Regions from separate parts of the Microbacterium sp. NPDC091676 genome, predicted to be linked through region 1. Evidence: riboswitches for the same ligand, from Rfam matches in the RefSeq annotation. Region 1 holds a riboswitch; the other holds the start of a gene.
What was found. A riboswitch is a leader RNA that binds a small molecule or an ion and turns the genes downstream of it on or off. The one in region 1 is predicted to bind thiamine pyrophosphate.

Region 2: another riboswitch for thiamine pyrophosphate. It lies ahead of ACIQID_RS12240 (ECF transporter S component); the one in region 1 lies ahead of thiM (hydroxyethylthiazole kinase).

Annotation. Positions count from the first base shown of each region.
Region 1 covers NZ_JBIVTI010000002.1:14,584-17,782, reverse strand. The annotation lists gene ACIQID_RS13145 (DUF402 domain-containing protein) at 1-441, shown strand, start outside; gene ACIQID_RS13140 (NAD-dependent epimerase/dehydratase family protein) at 686-1,657, shown strand; TPP riboswitch at 1,665-1,758, shown strand; gene thiM (hydroxyethylthiazole kinase) at 1,750-2,595, shown strand; gene ACIQID_RS13130 (bifunctional hydroxymethylpyrimidine kinase/phosphomethylpyrimidine kinase) at 2,592-3,199, shown strand, end outside.
Region 2 covers NZ_JBIVTI010000001.1:2,515,742-2,518,940, reverse strand. The annotation lists gene ACIQID_RS12245 (ABC transporter ATP-binding protein) at 1-594, opposite strand, end outside; gene ACIQID_RS12240 (ECF transporter S component) at 594-1,235, opposite strand; TPP riboswitch at 1,228-1,337, opposite strand; gene ACIQID_RS12235 (D-alanyl-D-alanine carboxypeptidase) at 1,415-2,905, shown strand; gene ACIQID_RS12230 (ABC transporter ATP-binding protein) at 2,956-3,199, opposite strand, start outside.

The DNA.
Region 1 (3,199 bases):
GAGACCCGGCGCCGGATCGTCGAGGAGTGGTGGGGCAACGGCATCCTGCGCATCGCGCCCGCGGGAGTGCCGTGGTCGGTCTGGCTGTTCTGGAGCGCGGCCACCGGGACGACGTGGGACTTCGCCGGCTGGTACGTCAACCTCGAGAACGCGCACCTGCGCACCGACAGTGCCACCTACACCTCCGATCACATCCTCGACGTCGAGATCGCACAGGACGGGCGCGTGGCGATGAAGGACGAGGACGAGCTGGTCGCCGCCGTCGACCAGGGACGGCTGACCGCCGCGCAGGCTGCGCAGATCGAGCGGCACGCGGTCGCGGCCATCGCGTCTTTCCATGCCGGCGACTGGCCGTTCGATCGGGAGTGGATCGACTGGCGACCGGACCCGTCGTGGACGATCCCGGTGTTGGACGGACTCGACGACATCGTCGTCCCCTGACCGCCTCGAGGCCGCCCTCCGCGACGGCGCCGAGGCAGCGCGGCATCAGGCGTTCGCGCGGCATCAGGCGACAGCAGTGCCGGTCGCCTGTGCTCGCGTGATGACCTGTGTTCGCGTGAGGGCCTGGGCCCACGTGAAGGCCTGTCCTCGCGTGACGGCCTGTACTCCCGTGACGGCCTGTCCTGCCGCTCCGCTCTGAGCGGAGGCCCTTCCCCCGAGTCGTCGATCCTGGTGACATGGGCACATGACGGATGTGCTGATCCTCGGGGGAACCGGATGGCTGTCGGGACGCATCGCCGCGCAGGCGCTCGGGGCAGGGGCGACCGTGACCTGCCTGGCCCGCGGCGGACGCCCGGCGCCGCCGGGGGCGACCCTCGTGCTGGCGGACCGGGATGAGGAGGCCGCCTACGACGTCGTCTCGCGCACCGATTGGGACCACGTCGTCGACGTCTCCTCCCGCGCCGATCACGTCTCCGGGGCGGTCCGTGCGCTCGGCGACCGTGCCGCTCGGTGGACGTACGTCTCGTCGATGTCGGTGTACCGCGACGACGACACGGTGGGGACCGACGAGTCGGCACCGCGGCACCCGGCGGCGCAGGCCGGTGAGGACGACGACTACGCGCGGCAGAAGGTCGCGGCGGAGGATGCCGTGCAGGCGGGCGTCGGCGACCGCGCACTCCTCGTCCGCCCCGGCCTCATCGTCGGCGACGGCGACCCCAGCGATCGCTTCGGCTACTGGGCGGCGGCGTTCCTCCGGGCGTTGGACGAGCCGGTGCTGCTCCCGCCGCTGGAAGGGCGCACAGCGCAGGTCATCGACGTCGAGGATGTCGCCGCCTTCGTCATGGCCGCCACCGTCACCGGTGCCGTGAACGCGATCGGCGACGTGCGCGAGCTCGACGACGTGTTGCGGACCGTGCGCGCGGCCACCGGGCACACGGGGCCGCTCGTCGTCGGCACCGAGGACCGTCTCGTCGCGGAAGGCGTCGCGTACTGGGCGGGACCGCGGTCGCTGCCGCTGTGGCTGCCACCCGAGATGAGCGGATTCATGACCCGCTCGAATGCGCGGTATCGCCGCAGCGGAGGCACGCTCCGCCCCCTCGACGAGACGGTGGAGCGCGTCGTGGCGGACGAGCGCGAACGGGGCGTGGACCGGGAGCGCCGCGCCGGCCTCACGCGGACGGAGGAGCGGGCGCTGCTCGACGCCCTCGCTCGCTAGACTGCGAGGCAGTGACACGGGGTGCCGCATCCGCGGCTGAGATCACACCCGTCGAACCTGATCTAGTTCGTACTAGCGAAGGGATGTCGCCCATGAGCGATCCTGTGCGTCCGCAATCCGTCCTCGACCTCGCCGCCACGGCGGGAAGGCTGCGGGAGGAGGTCAAGGCTACGCCGCCGTTGACGCACTGCATCACGAACGCCGTCGTGACGGGGTTCACCGCCAACGTGCTGCTGGCGCTCGGGGCGGCGCCGGCCATGGTCGACATCGTCGGCGAGGCCGAGCCGTTCGCCGCTGCCGCCTCGGGGCTCCTCATCAATCTCGGGACGCCGACCCCGGAGCAGCGGGAGGCGAGCAGGGAGGCGGTGGCGGGAGCGCACGCCGCCGGCACGCCGTGGGTGCTCGATCCCGTCGCGATCGGCACCCTCCCGGTGCGGACGGCCCTGGCCCACGAGCTGGTCGCGCTGCGCCCCACCGCGATCCGCGGCAACGCGTCGGAGATCCTCGCGCTGGCCGGACACAGCAGCGGCGGCCGCGGTGTCGACGCGACGGACGGGACCGAGGCGGCGGCAGCGGCGGCGCGGGAGCTCGCCGACCGGCACGGTTCCGTGGTCGCCGTCTCCGGCCCGGTCGATCTCCTCACCGACGGGGAGCGGGTGATCCGCATCGCGAACGGGCACGAGCTGCTCACGCGGGTGACCGGCGGCGGCTGCGCGTTGGGCGCGGTGATGGCGGCCTTCCTCGGGGCGGCCCGCGGTTCCGCGACCGACGCGCTGACGGCGGTGGCCGCGGCGACCCTCGTCTACACGGTCGCGGCGGAGCAGGCGGCGGGCGTCTCGCGCGGACCGGGCAGCTTCGCCGTCGGACTGCTCGACGCCCTGTCCGCCGTGACTCCGGGGGACCTCCGTGCCCGCGCCCGCGTCGAGGAGGCCCGATGACCGTCGACCTGTCCCTCTACCTCGTCACCGATCGGTCGCTGTGCGGCCCTCGCGGGGTGGTCGAGACCGTCCGCGAGGCCGTGGCGGGTGGGGTCCGCATCGTGCAGCTCCGCGACAAGGAGGCGACGGACGAGGAGACCGTCGTGCAACTCCTCGCCCTGTCCGCGGCCATCGACGGTCGCGCGCTGCTCGTCGTGAACGATCGCCTCGATGCGGCCGTCGAGGCCCGTCGCCGCGGTGCCAGGGTGGAGGGGGTGCACCTCGGCCAGGCGGATGCCTCGGTGCTCCGCGCGCGCGAGCTCCTCGGCCCGGAGGCGCTGATCGGGCTCACGGCGAACACCCCTGCCCATCTCGATGCCGTGACGGCGCTGCCGCCCGGCACGGTCGACTACCTCGGGGTCGGCGTGATCCGCCCCACGCGCACGAAGCCCGACCATCCGGACCCGCTCGGCATCGACGGCTTCGCCGCGTTCGCCGCGCGCAGTGCGCTGCCCTGCGTCGCCATCGGCGGGGTGGACCTCGACGACACGGCGGCGCTGCGCGAGGCCGGTGCCGCCGGGATCGCGGTGGTCTCGGCGCTGTGCGCGGCAGAGGATCCCCGGGC
Region 2 (3,199 bases), on a different contig from region 1:
GAGGGTGGCGGGGTGCGCGGCGAGCATCCGCTCCACCGCCTCCCTGACCTCGCGCACCCCGTCCGGATCGAGGTTCGCCGTCGGCTCGTCCAGGAGGACGAGGCCGGGGCGCATCGCGAGCATGCCGGCGAGGGCGAGGCGCTGCTTCTGGCCGCCCGACAGCGCCTTGGTCGGATGATCGAGCGGCACCTCGAGCCCGACGGCAGCGAGCGCCGCCTCGACACGCGGCCAGATCTCCGCACGCGGCACGCCGAGGTTCTCGCACCCGAACGCGACGTCGTCGCCTGCGCGCGCGAGGATCACCTGGGAATCGGGGTCCTGGAGGACGAGTCCGGCGCGCCCGCGGGTCGCCACAGCCGGAGCGTCGTCGACGAGGAGCTCCCCCGCGCTCTCGCCCTCCTCCTCGCCGCCGAGCACGCCCGCGAGACCGTGCAGCAGGGTCGACTTGCCCGCCCCGGAGGCCCCGAGCACGAGCACCCGCTCGCCGGGCTCGATGCGGAACGAGAGGTCGCGCAGCGCCCAGGCCCGGCGGCTCGCATGCCGCCAGCCCCAGCCGCGCGCCTCGACGACGGCGGGAGCGACCTGCGCCGCCATCAGACGCGCACGCGCGCCTCGCGCCCGGAGCCGAAGCGGTCCAGCGCCCCGGTCGCCGCGATGCCGCGCGCGAGCACCCACGACAGGGCACCGGCGATGACGGCGCCGGAGATCACGGTGCTCACGAGGTAGATCACGGTGAACGCGGGACCGGAGCCGGCGTACCAGAGGATGAGGTTGTTGATGCCTCCCGCGAGCGCAGCGCCGGCACCGGCGAGGATCGCGACGGGCAGCGACCAGCGACGGTAGAAGAACAGCAGGAAGACCAGCTCGGCACCGAGGCCCTGCACGAGACCCGCCTCGAGCGTGAGGAAGCCACCCCACTGGTTGCCGATGAGCGCCGAGACGACGGCGGCCAGCAGTTCGACGTAGATCGCCGCACCGGCCTTGCGGATGATGAGGCCGCCGAGCACTCCGGCGAACAGCCACGGTCCGTCCAGGAGCCCCTGGAGCCCGGGGAGCAGCGGCTCGAGCAGGGCCTTGGGGCCGAGGTACCCGACGTTCCAGGCCAGGAAGATCAGGCCGGCGGCGACGCCGAGCACGCTGGCGACGACGATGTCGACGATGCGCCACCGCAGATAGCTGCGCGCCGGAGCGCCGGTCGTCTTCGTGGACGAGGATGTGGACGTGGACGTACTCATGTGAACTCCTCCCTGCGCTGGCATGACCCAGATCAGGTTCGACGGTCGAAGCGCGATTCGCTCCCTCTCAGCCCGGCTCGCCGGACTCCCGTGGTTGTGCTGTCGATCCTAGCGTCTTCCGCCCGCGCGTCCCGAGCCGCGCACGGCGGATTCCTGGCGGCATTCGGTACCGTAAGCGAGTGACCGCTTCCGATCCCCCTGAAGAGGCGTCCGGCGGCGTCGGCGTCGACGCGCGGCCCGAAGACTCCGTTCCCGCGTCCTCGCAGACCGTCGACGCGGTGCCCGCGCCCACGACGGAGACCGTCGCGTGGGCCGACGCCTCCACACCGGCGACCGCGCTGACCTGGGTCGACACCGGCGTGGTCGAGGCCGGCTCGTCGACGCCGGAGTTCGACGCCACCCCGGCAGCCGAGGCCACCCCGGGTCTGCTGCGCGATGCGACGCTGCGTCCTGCGATCGCCGGCCCCGGGCTGCTCGTCCCGCTCGCGATCCTCGCCGGGCTCGTCGCCTCCTATGCCGGGAGCACGCTGCTCTGGCCGCTGCACGAGGTCGCCCCCACCGTCCAGGCCGTGGAGTTCACCCCGGTGGCCGCCCCCACGGCCGCGCTCGCCTGGCCGGAGGTGGGAGACGGTGCCGTGGGCATCGCCGGGATGACCACGACGGCGTCCACGACCGCCCCGGTCAGCATCGCGAGCATCACCAAGGTCGTCAGCACGCTCATGGTGCTGGATCGCCTTCCCCTCGCCCCCGGGGAGCAGGGGCCCGAGTTCTCCTTCACCTACGCCGACAGCATCCGTTACTGGGACTACCGGATCTCGAATCAGTCCGCGCTGGACGTGCCCGTGGGCGGGGTGCTCACCGAGTACCAGCTCCTGCAGGGCACCCTGCTCGGTTCGGCCAACAACTACATCGATCGGCTCGCGGCGGAGATCTGGGGCTCCGATCGGGAGTTCGCGGCCGCCGCCGAGGTGTGGCTCGGCGAGCGCGGGCTCTCCGGGATCACCGTGGTCACGCCGTCCGGATTCGACGCGCGCAACGTCGCCACCCCGGAGGCCCTCGTGGCTCTCGGCGAGCTCGCGATGCAGAACCCCGTGTTCGCGGAGATCGTGGGCACCCGGTCGGTCGAGCTTCCGGGGGCCGGCACGGTCGAGAACACCAACGGCATGCTCGCCGATCCCGGGGTCGTCGGCATCAAGACCGGGACGCTGGTCGGGTGGAACCTGCTGACCGCGAAGGACGTCTCCATCGGGGACTCGACCGTCCGCCTCTACGCCGCGGCGCTGAACCAGGAGGACGACGAGGCGCGTCTCGCCCTCACGCGCGCGCTGTTCGCGCAGACCGAGGCCGCGCTGCAGGCGCAGGGCCCCGCCGTTCCCGCCGGGACGGTGGTCGGGCGCGTCCGTACCATCTGGGGCGAGGAGGTCGACGTCGTGACCGGCGAGGACGCGGAGGTGGTGCTGTGGAACGGGGCGAGCGCGACCGCGTCGGCCGTGTTCGATCTCGGCGAGCAGCGCGAGGCGGACGGCGACGTCGGAACCCTCACCACGACCGGCCCCGTCGACACGACCGAGACCGCGCTCGTGCTCGCCGAGGACGTGGAGGGCCCCAGCCCGTGGTGGCGCCTCACCCATCCCCTCGAACTGTTCGGCATCGCCGCGGACCGCTCCTGACGACTGACGCCCCGCTCCGAGTCCGGAGCGGGGCGTCAGGGCGATGCCGATCAGGGGCGCGGCGTCGAGCCGTCCGCCCCGTCGTCGAGGAGCGCCTGCGCCGCGGCGGCCTCCGCCCCGGGGAGCTGGGCACCGACGGCGGCACCCGCCACGGCGTCCGCCGCCTGCTCCTCCACGCGGGCCTCGGCGTCGGCGTCTCCGGTCACCACGACCGGAGACGACCCGGTCAGGGCCGCTTCCGCGTCGAGGTCGGTCGCGGCCTGCTCGAACTGCGACTGGTACAGCCGCCAGTAC